Linked DNA regions of Lacticaseibacillus paracasei subsp. paracasei. Each later gene encodes a partner of the first gene's protein in a complex. Links are inferred from orthologs where the notes say so. Each region holds a gene or a part of one and is shown on either strand. Other genes may lie near its edges.

Region 1 (3,625 bases):
AACATCTACGCACAATTAATTGATGACGTAGCGGGTGTGACGCTAGCAAGTGCCTCCACTCTTGATAAGGACATTAAAGATCCTGAAAACAAGACTGCTGCTTCTGCACAAGTTGGCGCGTTGATCGCCAAGCGTGCTGTTGCTGATGGTCATAAAGTTGTGGTCTTTGACCGTGGTGGTTATCTGTACCATGGTCGCGTTGCTGCGTTAGCTGAAGCAGCACGTGAAAATGGCCTCGAATTCTAGAAAAAAGGAGGATAACCAACACATGGCATCATTTATCGATCCAAACCAATTGGACTTAGAAGACCAAGTCGTTTCCATCAACCGTGTCACGAAAGTTGTTAAAGGTGGACGTCGTCTGCGTTTTGCTGCGATCGCGATCGTCGGTGATAAGAATGGTCACGTCGGCTTTGCAACTGGTAAGGCCCAAGAAGTTCCTGAAGCGATCCGTAAAGCTGTTGACGCGGCCAAGAAGAGCTTGATCGAAGTACCGATTGTCGGCACAACGATTCCTCATGAAGTTATCGGCCATTTTGGCGCCGGCGAAGTTTTGCTGAAGCCTGCTGAAGAAGGTTCTGGGGTTGCTGCTGGTGGCGCTATCCGTTCCGTCATGGAACTTGCCGGCATTGCTGATATTACCAGCAAGTCACTCGGCCGTAACACCCCGATCAACATGATCCGGGCAACGATGGACGGGTTGACACAACTGCGTACCCGTGAACAAGTTGCTGAATTGCGTGGCGTTTCTGCGTCATCATTAGAAGACTAGGAGGTAAACACATGGCTCAATTGAAGATTACTTTGACCCGTAGTGCTGCCCACCGTCTTCCTAAGCAACGTAAAATTGTGAAGGAATTAGGCTTAGCTCGAGTTAATAGCTCAGTGATCAAGCCTGACAACGCAGCCACTCGTGGTGCGATTTTCCAGATTTCACACTTGGTTTCCGTTGAAGAAATCAAGGATTAATAACATTATTTCGACAAGGAGGTGCCCAAGAGTATGCAATTGCACGAATTAAAGCCGAGTGTCGGCTCCCGTCATTCCCGCAAGCGTCTGGGCCGTGGTACTTCTAGCGGTCAAGGTAAGACAGCTGGTAAAGGGACAAAGGGTCAATTGGCACGTCAGGGCGGCAAAACGCGTCTTGGCTTCGAAGGTGGCCAGATGCCATTGTTCCGGCGTATGCCAAAACGCGGTTTCAACAACATTAACCGCAAAGAATATGCTGTTGTTAACCTTTCCGATCTTAACCGCTTCGACGATGGCGCCGAAGTAACCCCAGCAGCCTTGATCGATGCTGGTATCGTTAAGAACGAAAAGAACGGCGTCAAGCTGCTGGCAGACGGCAAGCTTGAGAAAAAACTGACCATTAAGGTAGCAAAGGCTTCTGCTGCAGCGAAGGCTGCTGTTGAAGCAGCTGGCGGTTCGATTGAGGTGATCTAATGCTGAGGACCCTGAAAAACGCGCTCAAGGTTAAAGACATCCGTAACAAGATCCTCTTCACTTTAGCGGTTTTATTGGTCTATCGATTAGGTACACTGATCGCAGTGCCCGGGGTCAATGCAAAGGCGCTGCAATCAATCGGTTCGACAGGCCTGATCTCACTGCTGGATACTGTCAGTGGTGGCGGACTGGCCCAGTACTCCATCTTCTCGATGGGGGTCTCACCGTACATTACGGCACAGATTGTGGTTCAGCTGCTGCAGATGGATATCGTTCCGAAGTTTGTTGAATGGAGCAAGCAAGGGGAAGTTGGTCGGCGTAAGCTGAATCAGGTGACTCGTTACTTAACCATTATCTTCGGGTTCTTTCAGGCAATTGGGATTACGGCCGGCTTTCAAACGTTAAGTTCGATGGGCTTGGTCAAAAATCCGTCTGTTAGCACCTATATCACGATCGGGATCATCTTAACCGGCGGCACCATGTTGCTGACTTGGATGGGTGAACAGATCACTGATAAAGGTCTTGGTAATGGGGTTTCCTTGCTGATCTTTTCCGGGATCATTGCTCGCTTGCCTTCTGGCCTTCAAGAGCTATACCGCGATAACGTTCAGGTATACTCTGGTGCCGAAATCTGGAAAGGGATTGCCTTCATGGCAGCCTTAGCCATTATCGTGATCCTAGTGATCACGTTTGTCACATGGGTACAGCAAGCAAATTACAAGATTCCGATTCAATATACCCGGCGTGTCACCAGCGCAGGCAGCAACAGCTACTTGCCTTTAAAGGTCAACGTGGCCGGCGTTATTCCAGTTATCTTTGCGAGTTCCTTCATCGTAACTCCGCAAACAATTCTGATGGCTTTTCAAAAGAATCATAGCGGTGATGGCTGGTATCAAGTCATGACCAACATCTTCAATATGCAAAAACCTGCCGGGACTGCGATCTACACGCTTCTAATCATTCTTTTCACGTTCTTCTATGCGTTTGTTCAGGTCAATCCCGAAAAGGTCTCTGAGAACTTAACCAAACAAGGCAGTTACATTCCAGGCGTTTGGCCAGGAAAAGAAACCGAGAATTATATCTCGCGTTTACTGATGCGGTTATCAACCGTCGGGGCATTGTTCCTTGGCCTGGTTGCATTGCTGCCACAGTTAGCTGCCAACATTTGGGGCTTGCCACAGTCAATCGGACTGGGCGGCACAAGTCTCTTGATTGTCGTCATGACAGCGATTGAATTGGTTCGTCAGTTAGACGGCTTACTCATGAAACGCGAGTATATCGGTTTCATTCGCGGAGACTTGATTAAAGGCGACAGTAAAAAATAAACGTCATTTAAACAGAACGTGAGTCAGCTTGATTAGAGTCCAATGTGTAAGCGAATCTGAGTATGATGACCGGGTTCGGTTATTGTGTTTAAGAGCGTTTATACGTCAGGTTCTAGTCTGGCGAGCGCGTTTAGAGGAGGATGCAACGTGAATCTCATTTTAATGGGACTTCCCGGTGCAGGGAAAGGTACTCAAGCAGAACGGATCGAAGACACTTATCCGATTGCACATATTTCAACCGGTGACATGTTCCGAGCTGCGATGGCTGCTGGTACCGCATTAGGTAAAGAAGCGAAAGGTTTCATTGATAAGGGGCAACTCGTACCGGACTCGGTCACGAATGGCATTGTCAAGGAACGACTCGCTGAATCTGATACCGATGCTGGTTATATGCTTGATGGCTTCCCGCGCACCATCCAACAAGCAGAGGCACTCGAAACGATTACAGCCGATCTGAAGAAACCGTTAGATGCTGTCATCAATATCGATGTTGCACCTGCAAAACTAGTCGATCGTTTGTCTGGCCGTTTTATTTGCAAGACATGCGGCGCGACTTATCACAAAATCTACAACCCGCCAAAGGTTGCCGGCACTTGTGATCGTTGCGGCGGTCATGAATTCTTCCAGCGTGAAGATGACAAACCGGCAACGGTTAAAAATCGCCTCAAGGTAAACATCGAAATGAACACACCGCTGTTGGACTTCTATGAAAAGAAGGGCCTGCTTCACACGGTTAATGGCGACCAGGACATTGATAAGGTGTTTGCCGAGATCAAAGCGATTTTGGCTGCTGTGGCAAAGTAAGTGCTTGGACGATTGCACGCCCCTCATGACTGTTTTCAAAGTCGAAGAATTAT
Region 2 (3,680 bases), 1.6 Mb from region 1 along the record:
TCAGCATTGATCCCCAATCCTGAGATTCCGTGCCGCCTGCACCAGGGTGAATTTCCAAAATGGCATTGTTGTGATCGTATGGGCCGTTCAGCAAAAGCTGCATCTCATACTTATCCAGCTTTTCCTGTAAATCTTTGATCTTTGCTTCTTCTTCTTGCTGCAAGTCCTTATCAGGCTCGTCTTGTAATAACTCAAAACCAGCCTCAAGATCTTCCAACTCATTTTCTAGTGCATAAAATCGATCATGCTTTTCTTTGAGCGCATTGTTGTTGTCAATAACCTTTTGAGCAGCCTCCGAGTCATCCCAAAAGCCGGGTTCAGCCATTCGGCCTTCATTTTCAGTAATGCGTTCGTTCAGCGCATCGAGGTCAAAGTGACCCCCTAAATTGATTAATTTTGGTCCGCATGGCGGCCAAGGTGTTGCGCATAACACTCAGTTCCATCGTGTAATCTCCCTTTTTTTAAACATAGTTGCGTTATTGTAGCGTGACCATGTGCGTCGGCGACTGCTTCAAAACACCCCAGTACCGCAAGCTGTAGCCGCGGTACCGGGGCGCTAAGCCGTTATTAACGGCGAATATTTTGTCGGATTTCAGCTTTCATGAACAGCCGAGTCACATCATCATCAATTGATGCAATCATTTCTTCAAACATCCGGTAGCCTTCTTCTTGATATTCGACTAGCGGATTCATTTGACCATAACCGCGCAATCCGATCGACTGCCGCAACTGATCCATCGCATCAATATGATCGGTCCAAGCAGAATCAACCACGCGCAAAACAACAACTTTTTCGAATTCAAGCATCTGCGCGTCATCGCCCAGCTGCTTATTCTTTTGCTGGAAGTTGGTCTCCGCCATCTCGGCCAGTAACCCGATCAACTCGTCTTGCGACTTGCCATCTAACTGGCTGCGTTTGAATTTCTCAGGATCAATCATGTTAGCAGTGACCCAAGCGTACAAGGCATCAAGGTTCCAGTCCTTCTGATCTCCTTGGGTATGAGTCTGAACAATCCGTGTAATCGTTCGATTGATCATAGCCATCAAGACAGGCTTCAACGTTTCCTGTTCATTGATGACTTGCTGCCGCTGCTTGTAAATGACCTCGCGTTGTTCACGCATCACATCATCATATTGCAGCGTATTCTTCCGCGTGTCGTAGTTATTCCCTTCGACCCGTTTCTGGGCTGACTCCACCTGCCGTGAAATCATCCGACTTTGAATCACCTGATCATCATCCGCCACCTTAAAGCGATCCAACATAGCTTTAATTCGATCAGAACCAAAGCGTTTCATCAGATCATCTTCAAGGCTCAGGTAAAACTGTGTAGAACCTGGATCGCCTTGACGCCCTGAACGGCCTCGCAACTGATTATCAATTCGACGACTTTCATGGCGTTCCGTCCCGATAACTGCCAAACCGCCAAGTTCGGTGACACCAGGTCCAAGTTTGATATCCGTACCACGCCCAGCCATGTTCGTCGCAATCGTCACAGCGCCGCGTTGGCCAGCATTCATAATGATTTCTGCTTCTTTAAAGTGATTCTTCGCGTTCAAAACGGTATGTGGAATCTTAGCTTCATCAAGTTGCTTACTAAGCCGTTCACTCGATTCAATCGCAACCGTCCCAATCAGCATCGGCTGGCCTTTTTCATGACGCGCTTTGATGTCTTCAACAACCGCGTTGAACTTAGCATCTAACGTCGGGTACAGCACGTCAGGGGAGTCAACCCGGATAACTGGCTTGTTGGTCGGAACAGAGATGACTTCCATGTTATAAATTTCTCGGAATTCTTCTTGCTCGGTCTTTGCGGTCCCAGTCATCCCGGCCAACTTTGTGTACATCCGGAAGAAGTTTTGATAAGTGATGTTAGCCATCGTCTTATTTTCGTCCTGAATTTGGACGCCTTCTTTGGCTTCAATCGCCTGATGCAAGCCGTCAGAATATCGGCGACCTTCCATTGCTCGGCCAGTAAACTGATCAACAATGAGGACTTCACCATCGGAAACCATGTAATCGATATCCTTGAGCATGATGTAATTAGCCCGCAAGGCCTGATCAATATGATGCGTTAAGGCCGTATTTTCGGTGTCATACAGATTATCCAGTCCGAAATTCTTTTCAGCCTTCCGGATGCCGCTTTCAGTTAACGAGATTGTCTTCGTTGGCCAGTCGATCTTGTAATCGGTCTCCGCTTTTAGCGTCTTGACAAACCGATCGGCACGAATGTAGAGACCGGTTGTTTTTTCTGCGCCGCCAGAAATGATCAATGGGGTTCGCGCCTCATCAATCAAAATAGAGTCAACTTCATCGACGATTGCAAAATTCAGTGGCCGCTGAACCATCTGCTCTTTGTAAACAACCATGTTGTCACGCAGATAGTCAAACCCGAGTTCACTGTTCGTGGAATAGGTAATGTCGCAATTATAAGCTTCTCGTTTTTCATCACTGTTCTTGGAATTGAGGTTTAACCCTACGCTCAAGCCAAGCCAGTTGTATAGCTCGCCCATTTCCGTGGCATCACGGGTTGACAGGTACTCATTGACCGTGACAACATGAACACCTTTACCAGTGAGTGCGTTCAAATAAACAGGCATGGTTGCGGTTAAAGTTTTCCCTTCACCGGTCTTCATCTCCGCAATGTTGCCTTCATGCAACACAATCCCGCCAATAATTTGGACTCGGAACGGGAATAGACCTAAAACACGCTTGGCACCTTCCCGCGCAGTCGCAAAGGCTTCTGGCAGAATGTCATCAAGGGTAGCACCAGCTGCGAGACGATCTTTTAATTTTGGTGTGTTTGCTTTTAATTGTTCATCAGATAATGCTGCATACTCATCTTCATATTGCTGAACCTTATCAGCAATTTTGCCTAGGCGCGCGATTTCTCGCTTATCGCTTTCGACCCATTTTCTAAGAATATTGGCCATGAATGGATTCCTCTCTGTCGAAACTTCGTTAAACTGACAGTATATCTATAGTATCTTAACATTTTCATTGGGTATTGAAAACCGAGCAGTACAAAGATCTTGCATCATCCACATCGACGAGCGCACGCCGATGCCGTTCACAATAACAACTGAATACCAGCACGATAGCGCCTCAATCTTCACTGCCTGCAAGTTCATATACCAGGCCCCAATTTGTATATTGTCATTAAACTTTAATAAAAACTTACCAGCAATAAGTCCATATGGCAAACTTTCCCAACAAAAAACAAGATCACCTTTTGCGGCGATCTTGTTTTTTGTTTTAAGAACTGCTTATTCATCGGTTTCGATCAAGCCATAACGCCCGTCACGCCGCTTATAAACAATGCTTGTGCCATTGGTGTCAGCATCTTCAAAGATAAAGAAGTTGTGCCCCAACATATCCATCTGTAGAATGGCTTCTTGCGAATCCATCGGCTTCAACGACACTCGCTTAGTACGAACAACCGTCAGATTATCATCATCTTCGGCTGGTTTCGGTTCAGCTGGTGCAGTCGCATCAATGTCGATTTGGCCAAAGCCTTTTTCACGTGACTTGCGATTGATCTTTGTCTTGAACTTGCGTACCTGCCGTTCCAGCTTGTCGGTCACGAGATCGATGCTGGCATAAAGATCCGGGCTGGTTTCTTCAGCACGCAGGGTCAAGAAAGACAACGGGATGGTCACTTCAACTTTTGCAGTTTTATCGG

Evidence for each region.
Region 2: the proteins of secY (region 1) and secA are in contact, whole or in part, in a crystal structure (PDB 3DIN), measured with the Thermotoga maritima proteins. The link is inferred for Lacticaseibacillus paracasei subsp. paracasei from one-to-one orthologs. Residues at the interface, in WP_004081795.1 of Thermotoga maritima: Glu108, Gly109, Glu110, Glu111, Ala236, Glu237, Arg238, Arg239, Ile240, Thr241, Ile242, Gln243, Tyr244, Ala245, Arg246, Arg247, Val248, Thr249, Gly250, Arg251, Arg252, Val253, Tyr254, Gly256, Ala257, Ser258, Thr259, Tyr260, Leu261, Pro262; in WP_004082002.1 of Thermotoga maritima: Glu261, Ala262, Arg263, Lys300, Ala301, Arg302, Thr303, Ile304, Ile305, Leu323, Tyr324, Asp325, Pro326, Val329, Ser330, Tyr333, Ile336, Lys340, Phe345, Val349, Glu363, Phe364, Tyr374, Ser375, Gly376, Gly377, Glu393, Ile395, Thr482, Ser483.

What each region holds. Positions count from the first base shown.
Region 1 is NZ_AP012541.1:2,568,308-2,571,932, reverse strand. The notes cover bases 629-3,605. They hold secY (preprotein translocase subunit SecY), read left to right. Parts: upstream 629-1,442; coding sequence 1,443-2,768; downstream 2,769-3,605. Other genes in these bases: LBPC_RS12620 (adenylate kinase), read left to right, coding at 2,916-3,572; rplO (50S ribosomal protein L15), read left to right, coding at 1,003-1,443; rpmD (50S ribosomal protein L30), read left to right, coding at 784-969; rpsE (30S ribosomal protein S5), read left to right, coding at 629-772. In the rest of the region: rplR (50S ribosomal protein L18), read left to right, coding at 1-246; more of rpsE, read left to right, coding at 269-628. UniProt on the Escherichia coli protein: The central subunit of the protein translocation channel SecYEG. Consists of two halves formed by TMs 1-5 and 6-10.
Region 2 is NZ_AP012541.1:918,384-922,063, reverse strand. Bases 250-3,281 are described here. They hold secA (preprotein translocase subunit SecA), read right to left. Parts: upstream 2,932-3,281; coding sequence 568-2,931; downstream 250-567. Other genes in these bases: hpf (ribosome hibernation-promoting factor, HPF/YfiA family), read right to left, coding at 3,265-3,281. In the rest of the region: more of hpf, read right to left, coding at 3,282-3,680. UniProt on the Escherichia coli protein: Required for protein export, interacts with the SecYEG preprotein conducting channel.